DNA from 4 places in the Exiguobacterium sp. s70 genome. Region 4 is predicted to be linked to each of the others. Evidence: riboswitches for the same ligand, from Rfam matches in the RefSeq annotation. Region 4 holds a riboswitch; each other region holds the start of a gene.
What was found. Region 4 has a riboswitch for thiamine pyrophosphate ahead of KNP84_RS10785 (Ykof family thiamine-binding protein). Riboswitches for the same ligand answer to the same signal wherever they lie in the genome.
Positions count from the first base shown of each region.

Region 1: linked by a shared signal. The riboswitch ahead of thiW (energy coupling factor transporter S component ThiW) and the one ahead of KNP84_RS10785 (Ykof family thiamine-binding protein) in region 4 are both predicted to bind thiamine pyrophosphate.
Region 2: linked by a shared signal. The riboswitch ahead of thiT (energy-coupled thiamine transporter ThiT) and the one ahead of KNP84_RS10785 (Ykof family thiamine-binding protein) in region 4 are both predicted to bind thiamine pyrophosphate.
Region 3: linked by a shared signal. The riboswitch ahead of tenA (thiaminase II) and the one ahead of KNP84_RS10785 (Ykof family thiamine-binding protein) in region 4 are both predicted to bind thiamine pyrophosphate.

Region 1 is NZ_JACSLV010000006.1:12,915-18,258, forward strand. It holds gene KNP84_RS12595 (LTA synthase family protein) at 1-1,079, opposite strand, end outside; gene KNP84_RS12600 (VOC family protein) at 1,193-1,591, opposite strand; gene KNP84_RS12605 (YcxB family protein) at 1,685-2,185, shown strand; gene KNP84_RS12610 (GNAT family N-acetyltransferase) at 2,167-2,646, shown strand; gene KNP84_RS12615 (hypothetical protein) at 2,641-2,907, opposite strand; gene thiW (energy coupling factor transporter S component ThiW) at 2,971-3,459, opposite strand; TPP riboswitch at 3,525-3,623, opposite strand; gene KNP84_RS12625 (hypothetical protein) at 3,648-3,968, opposite strand; gene KNP84_RS12630 (aminoglycoside phosphotransferase family protein) at 4,011-4,979, shown strand; gene KNP84_RS12635 (hypothetical protein) at 4,981-5,344, opposite strand, start outside.
Region 2 is NZ_JACSLV010000002.1:438,363-443,706, reverse strand. It holds gene KNP84_RS06935 (DAK2 domain-containing protein) at 1-668, opposite strand, end outside; gene KNP84_RS06930 (Asp23/Gls24 family envelope stress response protein) at 691-1,053, opposite strand; gene rpmB (50S ribosomal protein L28) at 1,307-1,495, shown strand; gene KNP84_RS06920 (thiamine diphosphokinase) at 1,554-2,141, opposite strand; gene thiT (energy-coupled thiamine transporter ThiT) at 2,141-2,713, opposite strand; TPP riboswitch at 2,790-2,890, opposite strand; gene rpe (ribulose-phosphate 3-epimerase) at 2,910-3,566, opposite strand; gene rsgA (ribosome small subunit-dependent GTPase A) at 3,568-4,452, opposite strand; gene pknB (Stk1 family PASTA domain-containing Ser/Thr kinase) at 4,497-5,344, opposite strand, start outside.
Region 3 is NZ_JACSLV010000006.1:58,681-64,024, reverse strand. It holds gene KNP84_RS12925 (SDR family oxidoreductase) at 1-577, opposite strand, end outside; gene thiE (thiamine phosphate synthase) at 601-1,239, opposite strand; gene thiD (bifunctional hydroxymethylpyrimidine kinase/phosphomethylpyrimidine kinase) at 1,211-2,047, opposite strand; gene thiM (hydroxyethylthiazole kinase) at 2,047-2,835, opposite strand; gene tenA (thiaminase II) at 2,832-3,506, opposite strand; TPP riboswitch at 3,588-3,692, opposite strand; gene pelG (exopolysaccharide Pel transporter PelG) at 3,754-5,202, opposite strand; gene pelF (GT4 family glycosyltransferase PelF) at 5,183-5,344, opposite strand, start outside.
Region 4 is NZ_JACSLV010000004.1:108,647-113,990, reverse strand. It holds gene KNP84_RS10800 (energy-coupling factor transporter transmembrane component T family protein) at 1-259, opposite strand, end outside; gene KNP84_RS10795 (ABC transporter ATP-binding protein) at 259-1,587, opposite strand; gene KNP84_RS10790 (ECF transporter S component) at 1,580-2,155, opposite strand; gene KNP84_RS10785 (Ykof family thiamine-binding protein) at 2,148-2,741, opposite strand; TPP riboswitch at 2,823-2,923, opposite strand; gene KNP84_RS10780 (GTP-binding protein) at 2,985-4,178, opposite strand; gene KNP84_RS10775 (hypothetical protein) at 4,284-4,547, opposite strand; gene KNP84_RS10770 (SMP-30/gluconolactonase/LRE family protein) at 4,560-5,344, opposite strand, start outside.

The DNA.
Region 1 (5,344 bases), on a different contig from region 4:
ACGGCCATACCGATGACCGGATTGGCCGGATAATCGTCTTGGTGGAAGAAGTGGTTGTAGCCAATCAGCTCATAGAAGTTGGCACGATTCCAAAACTCCTTGTCGAACGCATGCATCGCGGCCGTATCATAGCCGGCTCGTCGTAACTGCTCAGGCAAGGCGTCAAACGTGTTCGTCGCATACTGCGTATACACCGAACCTGATTTGACGGGATAGAGCGAGGCGTTGACGGTGAATTCCGCATCAGACGTCCGTCCCTCGTGCGTCTGATGATAAAAATTCGGGAAATACAGCATCTCGTCGCGGAGCGCATTCAGATTCGGTGTCAGTTCTTGACCGTTAACCGTCTGGCCGATTACGGACGCTTGGAACGACTCGAGTTGGACGACGATGACGTTCGTATCGGCTGTGGTCTCAACTGGTTCGGTCGCTAACGCTTCGATTTGGTTGCGCTCCCGTTCTGTCAGGTCGTCACCGAGATGAAGGGCGTCCTGAATGCCGCGGAATGCATCGAGGCCGTGATAGCCCCAAAAGCCGAGCTGATAATACTCGCGCATGTTCGAAATCGAGCTTTTCCGGTGATCTGTTTCGGCGTAATGAACGACGGTAGGGACGGTAAAGACGATGAAGCCGACAAGAAAACCGGCGACCGCCAAACGGCGACCGAGACGTTTCGGTTCCGTGATGGGGTGTCGCTTCATATAGAGGAGGACAGCCGCGTAGACGAGCAAGTCCGTGAACAAGATGAAGTCGGGCGCTTGAATCAGTGTCAGAAAGCCGCCCCCGACGTCTCCCATCTGGCCGATATCAGACAGTAGGGCGGCCGACAGCAAGTTACCGAAATAGCGGTAGTACCAGACGTCCGAGATGAGGAGCGTGCTGTGCAGAAACAGCGACGCGAACAAAATCCAGCGGCGCGTCTGTTGTTTTATGAGTAGCGCCCAACTCGTCATCATCAAGATGGTCGCTAGATTGATGAACAAAAAGCGCAGGTCGAACGCGCTCGCCGTCAACAGACTGAATAGGAACAGCTTGGCGAGGGAGAGCGATAAGTAACTCCAATAATCGAGATATTTCATGAAAGGCCTCCAAACGTTACGGACAAAGTGTGTTCTCTGTCATGTACCTGTTCGAAGACGGCGAAAAACATGAGGGTGTGCGATTTTGGCAATAAAAAAAGCGAGGCAGCGCCTCACTTGATGACAAACGTGTCCCGGAGCTCGATAATCGTGCCTTCCGGGGCTTTTAATTTACTCAAATGACCGTCAACGACGAAGTAGATGTTCCCGCCGTGCTTTGGTAGGAACGTCACGCCAAGTGATTCTAGCCGTCTCACTTCCGCTTCGAGGTCATCGACATAAAGCGCGAAGTGGACCGGGCCGGCCACATGCTTCGAATACGGTGACAACGTCTCATCGACTTTCGCCGTTTGGAGCTCGATATAAAAATCACCGAGTTTAAGCCAGCTATTGAACGCGCGCGTATGAAAGTCGGGCGACTCCTGAACGAGCTCGAAGCCGAGCGCCTCATAAAATCGTTTGGATGCCTCATAGTCGGGCGTTTGGATGCAGAGATGGTGGATTTGTTTCATGATGTCACTCCTTTCTTTTAGTTTATCCAATCAACGTTCTGAACGGAACTTTTCTTCACGTGAGACGTATAGGACACCGAGGAGGGAATGATGATGAAAATCCAATACGAATTGACAGAAGACGACTATATCCGGTTCAACTTGAGCCATATTAAACGTTCGAAAACAGGAAAGCGGATGATCCTCTTACAGCGAATCATCGGACCACTTATCTTTTTAGGCGCTGCTTTCGTGCTGGCGACGTGGCTCCAAGAGACGGACTGGTGGCTATATGGCATATACGGGGTCGCGAGTATTCTTTGGTTCCTGTATTATCCGAAATACTTTGAACAGCATGTCCAGAAGCAGACGCGGCGTCTCATCGACGAACGCAGCAACGAAGGCATGATTGGCCCCCACACGATGGATTTGGAGGAGACTGGTCTGCGCGATTTAAATGAGTTCGGCGAGACGCGTGTGTCATGGGCAGGAATCAAGGAAGTCGTCGAGGAGGACGATTATGTGTATCTATACAACTCCTCGGTCAGCGCCTATATTTTGCCGAAGCGCGGACTGGACATGGAAGAGGTGCGCCGATGGCTGCCGATACGCTGACGATTCAACTTGTCGATGACACGAACCGGGAGGCTGTTGTCGCCTTGACCGTCGCTTCTGACCAAGCTCGCTTTATCGAAACAAACGCCGAATCGCTTCGCGAGATGGAAACCGATGTCAAATATGCGTGGCAGTGCTATGCGCTTTGTCGCGATGAGCATCCCGTCGGCTTCATGATGATTGGGGCCGAGAACAAGGTGGAGCGTTACATCTGGCTCGATCGATTTATGATCGATGTGACAGAGCAAGGGAAAGGCATCGGTTCAACATGTTTACAACTTACGATTCAGTGGATGCAAGAACGCTTCGATGTCGATGACCTCATCCTCAGTCTGCATCCGATGAACGAACCGTCGAAACGGTTCTATGCGAAGGGGGGATTCGTCGACAGTGGCCTGATTGATGAGGCGAACGGGGAAGAGATTTGGGTGTATCACGTCAAACAGGGACAGCCGTCATAAGTCGGCCGTCCCTGTTTTCGTCGTCGTTGAGCCTTGAACAGCACTGCCCGCTTTGAAAAAGAGAACGATAGCAGCCACTCCGAAAATCGAGATGAACACGTTTTGGAGCAGAACATCGACGAACATCGGCTCGCTCGAGAATGTACCCGTTGCGATTTGAGCGTTCCACCGTGTATACGTGGCAATCCGTTCAAGTGTGTACAACAGACCAGACATGAACAGGCAGGCGGTAGCCGCCAATAATAGCGTCAATCGATTCAAGAAATTACCTCCTAATATCTGATATCCTGATTTTACCATTTACTATCGGTGGGAGGGAAGTATTTATCGCTTCGCCGTGAGCGGTCGCAATTGCTTGACCCGAGCCAAAACAATCCAGCCGAGCACGGCCCCCGTCACACTCGAAGCAAGGAAAGCTGGGAAGAAGAACAGCGCCCCGAACTCGCTCCCCATCAATAACTTGGCATACGGGACGGCGACGAGCGAAGCGATAAGGCCGGTCCCGATGACTTCACCACATGCGGCGAAGGCTACGCGGTTCGTCCTCATATAAAAGATACCGGCGAGCAGTGCGCCAATCATACCACCAGGGAACGCGAGGAGCGATCCAGTACCGGTCATGACACGGACGAGTCCGGTCACGAACGCGACGAGCACGGCCCCGATCGGTCCGACGGTGACGGCGGCGATAACGTTCACCATATGTTGAATCGGATAAGCACGGGCGACACCGGTCGGAATCGAGATGAACAGAGAACCGATGACGGCGATGGCGACGAGCATCGCCATCCAAGTGAGTTGTTGAATTCGCATGAATAAGTCTCCTTTCGAAATGAAAACGCCACTTCTCCAAGTGGAAAAGTGGCGTGGAAAGACAGACGAATCCCACACCACTTCCCTACGCTGGTATGAGCCAGATCAGGTTCGAAGGGTCCGGCGCATGCCGTCTCAGCCCGAAGGCTCCCCTAGTGGTCGTTTATTACGTTAAGTATAGCATACCGTCATTTGATGCGGTCGAGCTTTCTTGGTCGGAACGTGACATAGATTGTGCCGACGAACAGGCCGTATAACAAAAGGGAGAAGACGAGATTGATTAACCATGGGAGTGTCCCCATGAACACGGCGACGGAAGCGTTTTGAAACCAGACGAGCGCGAACGACAGCCCGATGAAGCTGATGACAAGCGTTGTCCAAAAGCCGATGTCCCGGCGCTTGAACAGACGCCAGACGAGTAGCCCGATGAGGACACTGACGACGGCCGTCGCCCCTAAATACATATACAAGATGGCATCGACCGGGTATGAGTAATACACAACGTCCATATCGTTTCCTCCTAGGAGATGATGAAAGAAAGGGTGAACAGGATGAGTCAGGCAATTCCATGGCGTGACCGAGCGTTTCGTGAACGGTTCGAACGATGGATTGAGGCAAACGTGCCGAATGCGAGGTGGCACGTGATCAAAGATACCGATTTGACGTACTTGCTTGTTGGCGCGCTCAATGAGGAACGTTACTACGCCAAAGCGGTGACCGATATCAGCCGCGGCGAGGCCGGATTGTCGGCGTTTCTTGCCGAGCGGTATCCTGATTTCGTGCCTGACGTCATCGCCATCGATTCAGCCCGGAACTGGTTGCTCATGCGAGACATCGGCGGAGACGCGTTACGTGAACGACCGGACGTGAGTCGATACGAAGCGGCGTTGCGTCAATACGCACAGCTGCAGCGACAGGAGATCGACCAGATCGAGACCTACTTGTCTTACGGCATCCCGGACCGCCGACCGGCCAAGTTGAAGGGCGAAATTCGCACGTATTTACCTGAGCTCTGCGCCGGGCTCGAGCAATACAAAGCCGAGGCCGTGCTCGCGCTTCAAGATGAATTGATTGCCATGTGCGATGAGCTGGCGACCGGGATGCCGATGAGTCTTGAGCACGGTGATTTGCACGGCGGCAACATCTTCTGGCGGGAACGGACGAATGATTTGTGTATCCTCGACTGGGGCGACGCGACCGTCACGCATCCGTTTTTCAGCGTGCGCGTGTTTTGGAACGCGCTGTACGACTTATTGCCGGAAGAAGACGAGGTTGCCTGGTATAAACAGATTCAAACGATGCGTACGGTTTACTTGGAAGCGTGGAGCGGCGTCGCACCCAAGGACGTACTTTGGCGTCATCTACTGATCGCCGAGGAGCTCGGTTGCGTCTATCGTGCCTTGTCGTGGCATGTGTATGTGACGAGATACCGGTACGATGTAGCTGAGTCGAGCGATAAGCCGGCGCAATGGCTCAATTTGCTACTCGAGTACCGGGACTTGAAACGACGCTTCCGATAAGTCATTCATGTTTCTCGAGTAGGTTTTCATAATCCGTCTCGCTCCAAAACAGCGGAGCAATCGACTCCGGACCTTTGAAAATCTCACCGTCTCGGTCGTAGACGATTGCGTAGCCACCCTCGACTTCAAAGACGATCAAGTCGGCTTTCACTTCCTTGACCCCGTTCCCAGCGATGATGACATCTTTGAGCGGGTCGCGCGCCACTTGTACGCCCCATTCGTCGAGCTCGACGATGAGCGCGGACGTATAGGCGTGGCGGTTATAGAGCGCCTGGAACTCGTCTTGTGTCAAAACGACGTCCGTCGGGGGGGCACTCGTTCCGTATTTTCGTTTCTCAATCTCTTCGACGAATTGAAGGAACGAC
Region 2 (5,344 bases), on a different contig from region 4:
TCAGCTTCAATGAGCGCATCCATGACCGGTGCATGTGGTTTCTCAAGTTCTTTGCCTTCGAGGCTTGCGAGGAACCCTTCATAAATGACGAGCAAGCCTTGGCCGCCTGAATCGACGACGCCGACTTCTTTTAAGACCGGCAATAAGTCCGGTGTCCGTTCGAGTGAAGCTTTCGCTTCGACAATCACGAGTTCCATGAACTCGTTGAAGTCGCTCGTCGACTCTGAAGCACGGAGCGCTTCGTCGGCCGCTTCACGAGCAACCGTCAAAATCGTTCCTTCAACCGGTTTCATAACCGCCTTGTATGCCGTATCGACGCCACGTTTCAACGCTTCGGCGAAATCGACTGTCGACACTTCTGTCTTGCCTTCGATTGCTTTACCGAAACCACGGAACAACTGGCTCAAAATAACGCCCGAGTTCCCACGTGCCCCCATCAAGAGACCGCGTGCAAACTTCGATGAGACGTCAGCGATATTCGCCGAGTTGAGTGCGGCCACTTCTTTCGCACCCGATGTCATCGTCAAATTCATGTTCGTCCCCGTGTCGCCGTCCGGCACCGGGAAGACGTTAAGCGAATCTACATAATCCGCATTCTGGCTCAAGTTGGCTGCACCGTTCGCGACCATGTTCGCGAACACCAATCCATCTAAACGTTTTAAACCCACACCAAATCCTCCTTCGTTCTCGTCAGTCATTCGTCAGACGAACGCCTTGTACGAATATGTTTACCGACGAAACGTTTAATCCTAAAGTTTCACCGAGCGTGTATTTTACACGGCTTTGCACGTTGTATGCGACTTCCGACACTTTCGTCCCGTAGCTTACAATGATGTGCATGTCGATATGTACGTCTTCTCCATCTTGACGTACGACCACGCCTCGGGCGTAGTTTTCACGTTTCAATAGTTCTGCGATCCCGTCTTTCAATTGAGCTTGAGACGCCATTCCCACAACGCCGAAACATTCCATCGCCGCACCGCCTGCGAGTGTCGCGACCACGTCGTTCGTGATGTCAATATTGCCATATGTTGTCTTCATTTCAATTGCCATATGGAGTAGCCTCCTTTATTCGGAATGATTCCTTCACTACATTCTACAATAAGTACCTAGTTATTAAAAGAACCTGCTCCATAAACTCGGTCAATTGTAGCCGTAACCCTCATTCATTATTAAAATCCTTTCCAGTAATGTCAAGTTTTTTTCTTGTCATCCTATGATTTTCTAGTTGCATCGTGAAAAAACCCGTGCTAATATAAACGAGTGTCTATTAGGACGAACCCACATAAAAAAGGAGGGGAAACGCATGGCACGTAAATGCTACGTAACAGGTAAATCACCTAAATCAGGTAACAACCGTTCGCACGCACTCAACAAGACAAAACGCACTTGGGGTGTAAACGTACAAAAAGTTCGTATTCTCGTTGACGGTAAACCTAAACGAGTTTGGGTTTCAGCTCGCGCTCTTAAATCAGGTCTCGTTGAACGCGTATAATTTTTATACACGAACGAAATAAATCCCAGCGGCATTCGCCGATGGGATTTTTTTGTGTTCATTTTTTGACATACAGCACGAGCACCATGCCTTCGTGCACGATCAAATCCGCCGCTTCATCGTCCCATTCGTTCGAGATGGTGAGCGCCTCATGGCTGACGACATCGTGACGGTCGAGCGGATATTTGACGCCGCGGATGGTCACGTTCGCCTGCTTCCATGGGATGAGCGACAAATAGTGACCGTCTTGACGCGGGAGTTCATAGCGTCCCGACCCGACGAGTCGTACCGTCTGCCCTGCCGTGACGAGACGCATCTCCGGATACGCCTCGAGCAGACCGATATTGCTGAGCGTCATATCGAGCCGGCCGCCGAGCGCACCGTAGACAATCATCTCCGTCGCGCTATGCCCCCGTGCCGCCTCGAGAGCGATCTCGAGGTCGGTCACATCTTTCTCAGATGGATAGCGGACGGCGTCGATCGGCACTTCGCCCGTGAAGGAGTCGAAATCGCCGACGACGAGATCTGGGTTCAGCCCGTGGTTCAACAGTGTCTCGTACCCCCCATCGACGCCGATGATGTAATCGACGTCACGCGGGAGTCCCGAGATTGGTTCCGGGCTGGCCGCCACAATCAACACCCGCATTAGCGGACGTCCCGGGTCGCGAGCGTCGCGAAGCGCGGCGCCGAGACGAACAAGAGGACGAGGACGACGGCCGACACGAGGAAGGACGGGAGCATGTACGTCATGTTATAGGCGAACGAGTAGGCGACGACCGGACCTTCCGCGTATTCGGCGAAGAAGACGATCCCCGACAAGACGTGGGCGCCGTAACGAAGCAGTGAACCGAGGAGCGCGCCGAGCACCAAATAAACGACGAGCGTCTTTTTCGCCTCATCCTTGGCGGCTCGTTTCACTTGACCAGCAAACAGTCCCGCCATCCCGACGACACCGTAAGCGAACGTGTAGTCGAGCAGGAACTGGACAGGCGTGAAGATATAGGCCCCGAACAGCAGTTGCAGCGTTCCGACAAGTGCACCGGTCGCAAGTCCGCCTTTCAAACCGTGACGATACGCCATGACGAAAATCGGCAACATCGCCAAGCTGATTGACCCGCCTTGCGGCATCCGGAACGGGATGAGCAAATCAAAAATCAAACCGAGTGCGGCGAACAATGAGATTTCAATGAGCGCCTGTAATTTTAAACGTTGTTTCATCTATTTCCCTCCTTAAAATATGAGCGAACGACAAAAAGCAGCATGACGTAAACGCCATGCTGCTATCGAGTAGCAACGTGCATTTTCGCCACATCCCTACGTCCGTGTGAACGGAACAGGTTCAAAGGGTTAGCGTATGCCTCTCAGCCACAGAATGTGACACCCCTTGCGACAATATTTGTTGTTCTATGGACGATTATACACGAGATGCGTTGCGAATGCTATCGATTGCATCTTTATAGCTCGGCTCGTTATAGATGGCCGAGCCGGCCACGAGCACGTCAGCACCGGCATCGATACATAATTTCGCAGTCTCCGCGTTGACGCCGCCGTCAATCTCGATTTCAAAGTCGAGACGGCGCGCTTGGCGCATCTCGTTCAACGCCGCGATTTTCGGCACGACCGATTCGATGAACTTCTGACCCCCAAAGCCAGGGTTCACCGTCATGAGAAGTACCATGTCGACGTCACCGAGCACGTGTTCAATCAATGACAGCGGCGTATGCGGGTTGAGAACGACGCCACACTTGGCTCCGGCCGCCTTAATTTGTTGAAGCACGCGATGCAAATGGTTCGTCGCTTCGACGTGGACGGTGACGATGTCCGCTCCCGCCTTGATGAAGTCTTCGACGAAGCGCTCCGGTTGGTCGATCATCAAGTGGACGTCTAACACCATGTCCGACTTCTTCCGTAAGCTCGCGAGCACCGGGAGACCGATCGAGATGTTCGGGACGAATTGACCGTCCATGACGTCAAAATGGATATAATCCGCGCCGGCCTCTTGGACCGCCTTCACTTCTGCCTCTAGGTTGGCGAAGTCCGCCGCTAAAATCGAGGGTGCAATTTTAATCATGTCAGTACCTCCGTTGTCTATCGTTTAACTCTGCCATAAACGTAACATAATTCTCATAACGGGTGGAAGCGATTTCTCCCGCCTCGACGGCCGCTTTGACGGCACAACCCGGTTCGTTCAAATGGGCACAGCCTCGGAACTTACAGTCGTCGTGCCGCTCGACGAACTCAGGGAAGCACCAGCGCATCTCCTCGACTTCGAGTTCTTCTGGGAACTCGAGGCTTGAGAAACCAGGCGTGTCAGCGACGAGCCCGTCAGCGAGCGTGATGAGCGTGACGTGACGCGTCGTGTGCTTGCCTCGGCCGAGCGACTTCGAGATTTTCCCGGTCGCGAGTTCTAGTTCCGGCGCGACCGCGTTCAAGAGCGAACTCTTGCCGACTCCGGTCTGTCCGGCAAACACGCTCGTCTTCTCTTTAAACGACCCACGAATTTGTTCAATCCCCGACCCGGTCTCCGTCGACGTCTCGATGACCTCATAGCCGATTGACCGATATAAGGCCGCTGCCGCTTGAATCGTTTCGAGTTCCGACTCCGTCAACAAGTCCATTTTCGTTAAGACAATAATCGGATGGACTTGCTTCGATTCGATTAAGACGAGGAAACGGTCGAGCAGATGGAACGAGAATGCCGGTTCCTTGACCGAGAACAGCAAGAACGCTTGATCGATGTTAGCGATCGGCGGGCGGACGAGATGGTTCGACCGCTCATCGACGGCCAAGATATAGCCTGTGCCGTCCCCTTGGTCTTGAATATCGACATCGTCGCCGACGACCGGCGAGATGTTCCGGTTGCGGAAATTGCCGCGGGCGCGACAACGGATCTCTTGTTTCTCTTCCGTCATGACATCATAAAACCCGCCTTGTAATCGAATAATCGTACCTTTCATCCTATGACCTCCTTAGAAAAAGAGGCGACGCGCGCGCCACCTCTTCATTGTGAATCTTTTGCTTGTGCGTACGTCACCGTATCCGTCCGGACGACTTCCCCGTCGACTTCGATCGTCGCGGTTCCGACTTCGTCCGGTGCAATGACGAGCGTATACGAGTAAGTCGTCGTCTCCGTTATCTTATCACGCAACACTTCGACTTCGCCACGGGCGTCTACCGTCCGAATGACGACCTCGAGTGCCACAGGTTCTTCGCCTTCAGCAGGCGGATCGATTTCGACGTTGACTTCCCGTTCAATCGAGACGTCGGTCGGTTCGACCCCTTGCGACACGATGACGGTCAATTCCGTCCCCGGGTCGACGGCTGTTCCGGCCGTCGGTAACTGACGAATGATTTGGTTGGCGGGCACGCTCGTTGAATACTCGTCTCGTTTGACGATTTTCAAGCTATTCTGTTCGGCGTACGTCGTCGCTTCCTCAAACGTATACCCGGCTAAATTGGCGAGTTCGACTTTATTGCTACCGGTCGAGACGACGAGCGTCACCGTCTCTTCAGACGGGACGACCTCGTTGTCCGGAGCAATCGACTGGGAGATGACATCGCCGCTATCGACCGTCTCCGACGCCTCGGATTGAATTTCGATATCCGCAAAGTCGAGGTCTTTGAGCGTCCGCTCGGCCGCCGACTGAGACAATCCTTCGACGTCCGGCATCGCGACCGTCTCTTTCCCGGCCGACACGACAATCGTCACGGTCGTTCCGCGTTTCGGTTTCCGACCGGCTTGCGGTGTCTGCGAAATGACGTCGCCAGCGGCGATGTTATCGCTCGCCCGCTCTGTCGCTTCGACGACAAAACCGGCTGTTTCGAGTTCGGTCGTCGCTTCGTCGTTCG
Region 3 (5,344 bases), on a different contig from region 4:
CCGCGTCATGACCGATGAGGTGGGCCAAGAAGGCCGCCACGTCTGCACGTGGAATCTCACCCGTTGAGACGTCGCCCGTCTTCACTTTGCCCGTGCCAGCGTCGTCCGTGAGGGCGCCCGGACGAACGATCGTATACGTCAGTCCGCTCTCCTCGAGCAAACGATCGGCATGATGCTTCGCGACATAGTATGGTTTCATCTCTTCCGGCCATGCCGAACGATCTTCCGCCTTCAAGGCGCTGACCATGACGAACTGTTTTACATTCCCGTTCGCCTGAGCCGCCTCGACACTTTTCGCCGCGCCGTCAAGATCGATTAACAGCGTCTTGTCGGCTCCGGTACTACCGCCCGAACCGGCCGCAAAGATGACCACGTCCATCCCAGACATCGCCTGTTCAAGTGACGACACGTCACCTTCGAGGTCGCCTAATACGGCTTGATAGCCTTTCGATGTAAAGTCGTCGAGTTGCTCTTGTTTCCGCACCATCGCCGTGACTTGATGCTTCCCTTCCTCGTGCAATCGTTCGACGAGCTGTTTTCCAATCTGTCCATTCGCGCCTATTACAAATACGTTCATCTGTCTTCCTCCTCAAGTTGAATTCAGAGACAAGCGAAACGCCGTGTGGCCATGGCCACATCCGGTGCAGAAGCGATGGCCGAGATGACGGCGACGCCGTCCGCCCCGTCGTTCCGAATCATCGAAACGTGTTCCGGTGAGATGCCGCCAATCCCCACGATTGGCAGCTCTCGATACAAGGCTCGAACTTGGCGGATGAGAACCGTCCCGTTCACTGCCCCGGCGTCTTCTTTCGAATTCGTCGGGTAGACCGGACCGATGCCCACATAATCCGCATGCTCGATGGCCGCCGCTACTTCTTCGAGCGTATGCACCGAGACACCAAGCCATTTGTTCGGGCCGATTCGCTCACGAACGCGTGCGACCTCGGCATCATCCTGTCCGATATGCACGCCGTCGGCATCGATGCGCTCTGCTAGTTCGACGTCATCATTGATGATGAACGGAACATCGTATGAGCGGCAGAGTGTTTGCAACGCTCTCGCCATCGCTTCTTTTTTATCCCCATACAGTGCATGTTTACCTTTTTCGCGAAATTGAAAACATGTCACGCCACATTGAAGTGCCGTTTCCACCGTCTGGAGCAAGTCTTCCGCGTTCGCGGTTCCACAAATAAAGTAGAGCCGCAACTGCTCAGCGATAGTTCGTTGTGATAGATTCAAGCGTCACACCTGCCTCTCCATGTGTCGCATACGCCCAGTGATTCGTCGGTCCATGTCCGGCACCGATATCGAGTCCATGCGTGATGGCACTTTGAATGAATCGCTTGGCGGTCACCGTCGCCTCGAGGATAGAATAGCCTTTGGCCAGTTCCGCCGTGAGCGCTGCCGAGAACGTACAACCGGTGCCATGCGTGTCACTCGTCTGGATGCGCGGGGCCGACAGGAGGAACGCCTCTGACACCGTCATGACCAAATCGTCCGCAGTTGCGCCATCGAGATGTCCCCCTTTTAAAATAACGGCACGGACACCGTACGCTAACATCCGTTCTGCTGCTTCGATGCGGTCTTCAAACGTCCGAATCGTCATGCCCGTCAACACTTCCGCTTCTGGCACGTTCGGTGTGACGACGGTCGCGAGCGGCAAGAGGGATGTCTTGAGCGCTTGGACCGCCGAATCCTGAAGCAGCGAGGCCCCGCCTTTCGCAATCATGACCGGGTCAACGACGAGCCGATTGAATGTGTGACGCCGCACCCCGTCAGCGACCACCTCGATGTGCGCCGCATCGAACAACATCCCGGTCTTGCACGCCGCAATCATAAAGTCTGAACCGATTGCATCGAGTTGTTGCGTCACGAGTTCTGATGACACCGCCTCGACCCCATGCACCCCACGCGTGTTTTGGGCCGTGACAGCCGTCAAAACACTCGTCCCGAACACACCGAGCTCTTGAAACGTCTTCAAATCAGCTTGAATGCCAGCGCCACCGCCCGAATCCGAACCGGCAATCGTCAACACTTGCTGCCGTATCATGACACCACCTCGATGCGGTCACTCGGCAACTCGACCGCCGTCATCTTGCCCAGCTCATTCAAGAAGTGAACGGGGAAGTCACCCGGCCCGTCGGCCAAAGCGGTAGCGAGTTCCCCGCACCGGGCATAACCGGCGAGCGCTGTCGCCGTGGCCGTGACCGCATCCCGTTCGACCGCAAGGAACGCACCGACGACCGCACTGAGTAAACAACCGGTCCCTGTCGTCCGGGCCATCGCGCCAGTGCCGCCTTTAATTTCAATCGTCACGTCCCCGTCGCTGACGACATCCGTCTCTCCGGTCACGGCAACGACACAGGTGTAGCGCTTAGCCGCTTCACACGCGATGTGATTCAAATCAACCCGCGTTTCCCCGGCGTCCACGCCGCGTGCCGCCGCGTCGAGGCCAATCAATGTCGCGATTTCTCCGGCATTCCCACGGATGACCGTCGCACGGACAGATTGCAGAATCTCCTTGGCGACGTCGCGCCGGAATGAGGTCGCCCCGACACCAACCGGATCGAAGACGACTGGACGATCTGCTTGATTCGCCGCCTGTCCGGCTCGAATCATTGTACGTTCCGTCATTGCATCGAGCGTACCAATATTGAGCACGAGCGCATCGCTTAAAGACGCCATCTCGGCCACTTCTTCAACCGCTGACGCCATGACCGGGGCCGCCCCGATGGCGAGCAATCCGTTCGCCGAAAAGTTGGCGACGACGATGTTCGTGATGTTGTGGATGAGTGGCCGCTCGGCTCTGACTTTATCCCATAAGTCGCGCTTCATCGTGTCACCCCCGCCGGTAAATCCCACGACTCGAGCGTCCACGCCATCTCCCAAAACGCATGCTCGTAATAACAACTCTTCAAGAACAGCTGTTGATACCGGACCCGTTCTTCCGCCGTCGCCTGCCCAGCGAGCACGTCGAGCCGTTCAATCTGTTCCTCGACGAGGTCGCGGAACCATTCCGACCCGTACGTCGCAATCCACGTCGCATAAATCGGGTGGTCGGGTGTCGTGTCTTTCATGCGTTCGCCAATCTCGTAATAAACCCAATAGCACGGCAAAATTGCTGCGAGCACATCACCGAGCGTCGGACCGGCCTGTTGCATATGGAGCGCATAGGCGTAAGCCGTCGGGGCCGGCTCAAACGTCGCCCACTCCGCCTCCGTCACGTCGAGCAAGGTGAAAAACTCACGATGCAGCGCATGCTCCGCTTCGATGGTATGGAGCGCGTGCGTCAAAAAGCGGCTCGCCACTTCCATGTTCGGGGCGAGGGTCGCGCCTTTCGCCTGTACTTTTGAGAACTGATTCAAATAATACGAGTCTTGCATGACGTAATGTCGAAACTTCGCCTCGTCGAGTTCACCCGTTCCGAGCTCGCGGACGAACGGATGGTCAAAGCTGGCTTGAAACAAGGCATCGGCCTCTTGTCGTAAATGTGCGGTGAATGTCATGTTTTCTCCTCCTTTGTAATCAAAAAAGACGCCGCCTCCCATAACGGAAGCGGCGTCGGATTTACACAAAGTGTACGAAAACAATCGGTTCGCCCACTTCCCTACGCTAGCGTGAACTAGATCAGGTTCAAAGGGTCTGGACCTCGTCCATCTCAGCCGCGTCACGCGACTCCCCTAGTGGTAAACATTATGAAATTCGGTCGTCTACGACCACATCATATCAGTCTTTCTCCGTACTGAAAACCCTTTATCGTGAGAATCGCCGGTTCAACAACGTCCCCATTCGCGAGAACCGCTCGGTGCCGAGCTTGCGCCGGTTCGAGGCGGCGAACACGTAATAATCAACTTTGCCCATATAATAAATCAAACGCAGGCCGGCCAAGAAGAACGTGATCGTCGTGCTGACGGCAAAGCCGACACCGTACCAATCGATGCCGCGCGGCAAGAGCAGTAACGTGAACAACGCGTTCAACGTGAAGAACGAGATGTTGACGAACAACGCCCCGCGCCGGTCCTCGAAATAGAGCAACAACAACGTCAAGATGAGAATCATCGCATTCGCGAACGCCGCGAGCGTCGTCATCCGAAAGATTTGACCGATTTCATCCGGGACACCAATCCAACTGACGAACGCACCCGCCATCAGGATGGCGAACAGCGTCACCACGCCTTGGCTCCGCGCGAGTCGAATCAACTCATTTTTCAATACGGACGTCATCGTCTGTTTCGCCTTCTCGATTTGATGGAGTGCCCCGCCGTAGTTGATCAATCCATAAAACGTACGGTAGCGCTCATAAAACCGGGTCTCAACAGCGACGACGAACAACAGTTGCGTCGGGATAATCGTCAAGTACGACCAAAAGATGGCCGTGTCATAATACGGGTTGAACAAGAACGAGTCCGCGATGATCACACGTCCTTCACCGAACCAGATGATGAAATTCGTGACCCAAATCCCGAGCACGTACAACACGCCGATGGCGAACAAGTCTGGATAGCGGTCGAAGTACTTGAAGTACGAGAACTCTTTCACCGCGTAACGGAGCGGGAACGTCCGGAGCATCGCGAAGAACAACCCGAACAACGTCACAATCATCCCGACCGTAAAACCGAGCAACAGCTCGAGACTCGACGGGTCGACCATGAGACGGCTAATCGCATAGACGCTCCCGACCGAGATGAGTCCGCCGAGCAGGAAGCTATAGGCCACCGCTTGATAATACTTGGCGGCACTTAAAAACAAGAACATGACCCAGATGACGTTAATCGTCATGAATAAAACGAACAACGTCAGTTTGTACAGAAAATCGAGCGGCGACAATAGCCAAAAGATACTATACAGCAAGGCTGCCGCGAGAATCGTCACTTTGAGCATCCCGGTGAACACCGGGAAAATCTCATGCGCCTTCTTCTCATAAAACAAGTCCGCCACGTATCGGGTGACGACGAGCTGTTGAAAACTGAACAAGATTTGCGAGAAGATGAACGCGTACGAGACCGAGATCATGAAGAGCGTCCGTTCGGCGAGCGACAACGTCGGCATTTGGAACGCCAACCATTGAATCGTACCGACGACCAAGATGACGATCAACCACGGTCCGGACGTGACGAGGCCGGAGAACGTGTACGCCTTCAGCCGGGACGAATAGTAGTCTTCTTGGAACAACTTCTGCAACTTAAACCCGATGCCCGCCATACTGTTCCCTCCTCGCTTCATAGATAGCCTTATAGCGGTCCACGACTTGTTGGAGACGATAATATTGGCGTACCCGCTCCCGTCCGTTCTTGCCGAACCGCATTCGTTCCTGCGGGTAATCCATCATCCATTCGACTTTGTC
Region 4 (5,344 bases):
ACAGCGTGAACATGACCTCCCCGCCCGTCTCTTTTCCAAAGACGAGCGTCGTCCACAATGTCCCGAGCGCGGTGAATAAAAACGGAATCATGAATAGCCCCCACCGCTTCCAGTTCACGTTAGAAAAAAGAATTTGAAGTATAAGCGTTCCGATGAATACCGCAAGCGGCGTCCATGGATTGTACATAAAGGCGAGACCGAACATGAGCAACGTGACGGTCATAAATTTGATCGTCGGGTTCATCTCTTGAAACGTCATCACGATTCCTCCAGCAATAAACCGTGAGCTTGTAGTAGCTCTGTCTCATTCCAGAGCGATGCATCATATGGCCCACTCAAGTAACCTTCATGCATCAAGTAATAGGTGTTCGCGATTCGGGCGAAACTAAGGTCGTGTGTCACAAACAGAACCGCCTGGCCGGCCCTGATTCGTTCAACCATCAATTCATAAAGCGCACGAAGCGATACCTCATCTTGTCCAGCAGTCGGTTCATCGAACGCGATGAGCCGTTTATTCGAGAGCATCATCACGCCGATGGCGAGCCTTCGTTTTTGCCCGTGACTAAGCGAGAGTGGGTGGTCGTTACGAAACGGTCCAAGCCCGAGCCGGTTCATGATGTCCCCAATCGGACGATTATGGCCATATGCGAGCTCACGTGACACATCACTCGTGATAAACAGATGAGCCGGAGATTGTGGGACGAGTCCGACTTCTTGATGTTCGCGGGCAAGGCTCTTGAGCCAAGTCGATTTGCCACTGCCGTTTCGACCGAGTACGGCAATGAGATCACCCTCGGCGACGGTCAGCTTGCTCGCTGCTAAATTGAATGTTTTTTTGTTTAATTGCGGTACGTGAAATAAAAAATCATCTCCTTTTGTCACCTCAACCGGAGAGAACGTATAATCCGGGCGGGCAACGAACGGTCCATCATAGTTGATGCGTCCGTTCACTAGTTCCACTTCTCTGTCGAAGAACCCGCCCCATAGGAAGGGTCGATGTTCGATGACGACAACGTTTACCGTCTGTGCGACGTTGTCGAGCCACTGAACGAAACGGGTTGATGTCTCGGGATCAAGGTGCGCGAGCGGCTCATCGAGCAGTAGCCATTCTGGCTTCCCGATCAAGGCGCAGGCGACAGCGATTTGTTGCTTTTCTCCACCTGAAAGGTCATGAATGACTCGGTCACGATAATCGGTCAACTGCAATTCCGCTAAAATCGTGGCCACACGCGTCATCATCTCGTCCCTCGCCACGGCAAAATTTTCGAGTGTGAAAATCAATTCCTCCTCGACCGTCTGCATGACGAACTGACTGTCAGGATCTTGAAACACCGTTCCGACACGACGATTCACCTCACCAGCTGCATACGTATCATAAGAGCGGTCAAACAAATATAGTTTGCCCGTCACGATTCCATCGCAGTTCTCTGGATACAGACGATTCAACAAAGAGAACAATGTCGATTTCCCCGACCCGCTCGCCCCTGTGATGAGAGTCCTCCCAGCAGTTAATTGAAGCGTGATGTCCGTCAATACTTTGCTCTGTTTTTCCGGATAGCGGAATGACAGCTGTTCTGCCTCAACCATGCACACGTCCCTGACGCGCGATGGCATACCCTTCGAGCGCACCCGTCCGAAGCAACAAGTCGCTTAAAATCTTACCTCCCAGACCGGCAATGAGCATCCCGCTCGTCGCTCGTAACGCGAACATCGTCGCCACGTATGTCGGACTGAGGGCAGCGAGTCCACCCATGACGTACGTATACGCGAAACTAGTCGCAGCTGCACCAAATCCGGCCAGCATGAGCACCCAAAGGTCATATCGCTTGTAGCTCGTGACCGCAAACGCCGCTTCAGCACCAAGTCCTTGAATGATCCCGACTAAAATAATACGAGGTCCAATCGCGTTACCAATCATCATCTCAATCGTCGCCGCAAGCACTTCGGACAAGAATGCGGCGCCAGGTCGGCGGATGATATAAGCCGCAATAATCGAGACGATGAACCAAATCCCAAAAATCCATTCGTACGCGATCGGTCCAATCAAGCCAGCCCATAGATTCCCGACATGTACGAACGCCAAATAGACGACAGCGAACACGACCGATAAAATGGCCAACAAGACGATTTCTTTTAACTTCCACGACTTAAGCATGCTGCTGTCCCTCGTGTGACGGGCTGTTCACGCTGAACGTGACCGTCATGACGACGTGGCTCGTCTTCGCACGGACGCGGTCGAACGTCGCCTCGTAAAATGAAAACACCGGTTCGATGTCGCCGTGAATACCCGAGGCGTAATGCATCGAGTCATTGAAAACGCCACGCTCTTTCGCAAAGGCAATTTCTTCGTAGATGATGTCCATATACTTCGCGTCCCCGAGCGGATAGAGGGCGAACTGGGAAGAGACGTACTGGGTCGATACCGGACCATTCACAGGATCAGTCGTCACGTCGAGCAGATTGTCTCCTGCCGTGTCGCCTGGGCACCCGACCGAGAACGTCCCGCTCATCGACACATGTTCCCCGGTCTTCGTTGCATGTGACAAGACGGCTTTGGCCACGTCGAACACATGCTGACTGCGTCCCCGGATGACCGTCGAGACGTCATCGGTATGCCGCCAAACGTTTTGCAAGTTCGTCTCTTTCAATGCCCCTTTGATGACACTCACAAAATCAGATGTCATTGGACTCAGCGTAAAGCGGAATCCGACGATCGGACTCGTACCACATTGGTTGTTCATGTTCTATTCCCCCTTATTGTATGTACACAAAAAAGCCGCATCCATGAGAATGCGGCCACTCGTCCAATGTAATAATCCATTAGAAAAAGTGCCACACTTCCTCACGCCGGTATTACCCGGATCGAGTCATAAGGGATTGGAGTCATGCTCACATCTCAGCCGAAGCACCCCTAGTGTAGTCCAATGTATGCGGTTATCTATGCAACGAGAAGTATAGACGACCGCTCCGAATTTGTAAACGGTTTATGTGAAAGTCACGATACCGTTCCCCGGAAGCGTGTCCTGCAACGTCGTCCAATCGAGCGCCATCTCCTCATCCGTCAACAAACACGCGTCGAGTCCGGCCTCGATGACCGCACGCTCCATCCGCTGCCCGATCAAGACGAGCTCCGTCTGACGGTCCCCGTACGGCTCGACGTAGTCGGCGGCGAGCTCAGGTTCTGCCGTGAACATGAGACTCCGCTCTTCCTCCGGCAGCGTCGCGAGCCAACGTCCCGCGTGTTCGAGCGTCGAGGCGTACCCCGCTTGCGAGAACAGGCAAGCGATGTCGTTCCGGGAGGCGATCCATAAGAAACCTTTGGCGCGGACGACTTGATCCGGGAACGCCTCGATCCAGGCGTGGAGCCGCTCCGGATGAAACGGACGGCGGCGGCGATAGACGAACGAACTGATGCCGTATTCCTCCGTCTCTGGTGTGTGTGTCTCGGCCTCTAGTTCTTGAATCCAGCCGGCGGCGTGCATCGCCTCCTCGAAATCGAACAGATTGACGTCCAACAGCTCCGTCAATTCCACATTCGCGTAAACTGACGTCAACAGTTTGGCGGTTGGATTGAGCGCATTCAACAGCCCGGCCATCTCACCGAGTTCCGTCTCGGTCACGCGGTCCGCCTTGTTCAAGACGATGATGTCCGCGAACTCGATTTGGTCGACGAGCAGGTCGACGACTTCGCGGACGTCCGTCTCATCGATGGCCTGCTTGCGTTCATGGAGCGACTCGCCCGAATTGAAATCTTTCAAGAACCGATACGCATCGACGACCGTCACCATCGCATCGATATAGACACGGCTCGTCAAGTCGATGCCAAGGGCGTCATCGGCGTATGTAAACGTTTGGGCGACTGGAATCGGTTCTGAGATGCCAGATGACTCGATGATAATCCCGTCGAGCTCACGGTCGTTCGTGATCTCCTGCACCGCTTCGAGCAGGTCTTCACGGAGCGTGCAACAGATGCAGCCGTTCGATAGCTCGACCAATTTTTCGTCCGTCCGCGAGAAACCGTTCTGCTCGATCAATCGTTCGTCGATGTTCAACTCGCTCATGTCGTTGACGATGACCGCATATTTCTTGCCGGACCGATTGTTCAACAGATGATTCATCAACGTTGTCTTGCCGCTCCCTAAATAACCGGACAGCACCGTGATTGGAATTCGTTTCATATATCCCCACTCCTAAATCGTAATCATTACTTTTTAGATAATGACGGGTCACCTTTGTCTTGTCAAGAAAAAAAAACACGCCCGTTCCCGGACGTGTTCCTTTCCCTATTCTTCCAACGCCTTGCGTTCCGCCTCGGAGCGGGGATACGTGTTCGCTTGCCACTCGGCCCGATAAATCGAATCGAGCTGCGTCAGACCGACCTCATCCTCATCCTTATCGGCATCGACACTCGGGGCCTCATCCCAGCGCGGATTCAAATACGTGTGGTCGTCTTCCCGGTTCGCATCCAATAGTTTTTGGATCCCGACCCGGGCCACTGCCGCGAGTGCCAAACCGATGCCTGCACGAACGAGCAATCGCTTCACCATCTCTTTACCTCCTTATCGTCCAAACCGATAGAGCGGCATCCCTTTCACGTCTGTATCAATTTTAAAGACCGACCCTGCGTCCGGATGGGCTTTGAGTGCCTCGTCATCCATCCCTTCACGAGCCGTCGTGATGGCGAGTTGGTTCAAGTCGTCGCCGACAAAACAACACGACGTGACGTTCGGGGCCGGCACGAGCACTTCGAGCACTTTTTCACCCGTCTTCGGGTTCCAGCGCGAGACACGGCCGCCGGCAAAGTGTGCAATCCATAAGAACCCTTCCTCATCGGACGTCATGCCGTCCGGGAATCCTTCCTCGACGGTAAAATCGATGATAGCCTCCCCTTCGCCGAGCGTCCCCGTCTTCAAGTCAAAGGCGTATTTACGGACCGTCTCGGTCGGTGTATCGATATGATAGAACGTCGAATGGTCGGGTGACCATGTCAGTCCGTTCGATAATGTCAACTCGCTCAACATGACCTCGGTCGTGCCGTCGCGATTCAGGCGGTATAGCGTCGCTTGTTCCGCCTCGTCTTCAAGATGGAGCGTGCCGGCGAAGATGCGTCCGTACGGGTCGGCTTTGCCGTCATTGAAGCGGAGCTTTCCTTCCGGGTCGTCGAGTTCGACGATTTTATCGAGCTCTTTTGACGTCTCGTCCCACTCATAAATCCCGTCTTTCAAGCCGACGACGACGCCGTCCGTCACTTTCGGGACCGCGAACCCGATCTGTTGTCCCATATCGAACGACGACAATTCATCTTCCTTCTCATCGTACCACCAAAGTGTATGTCCCTCGATAT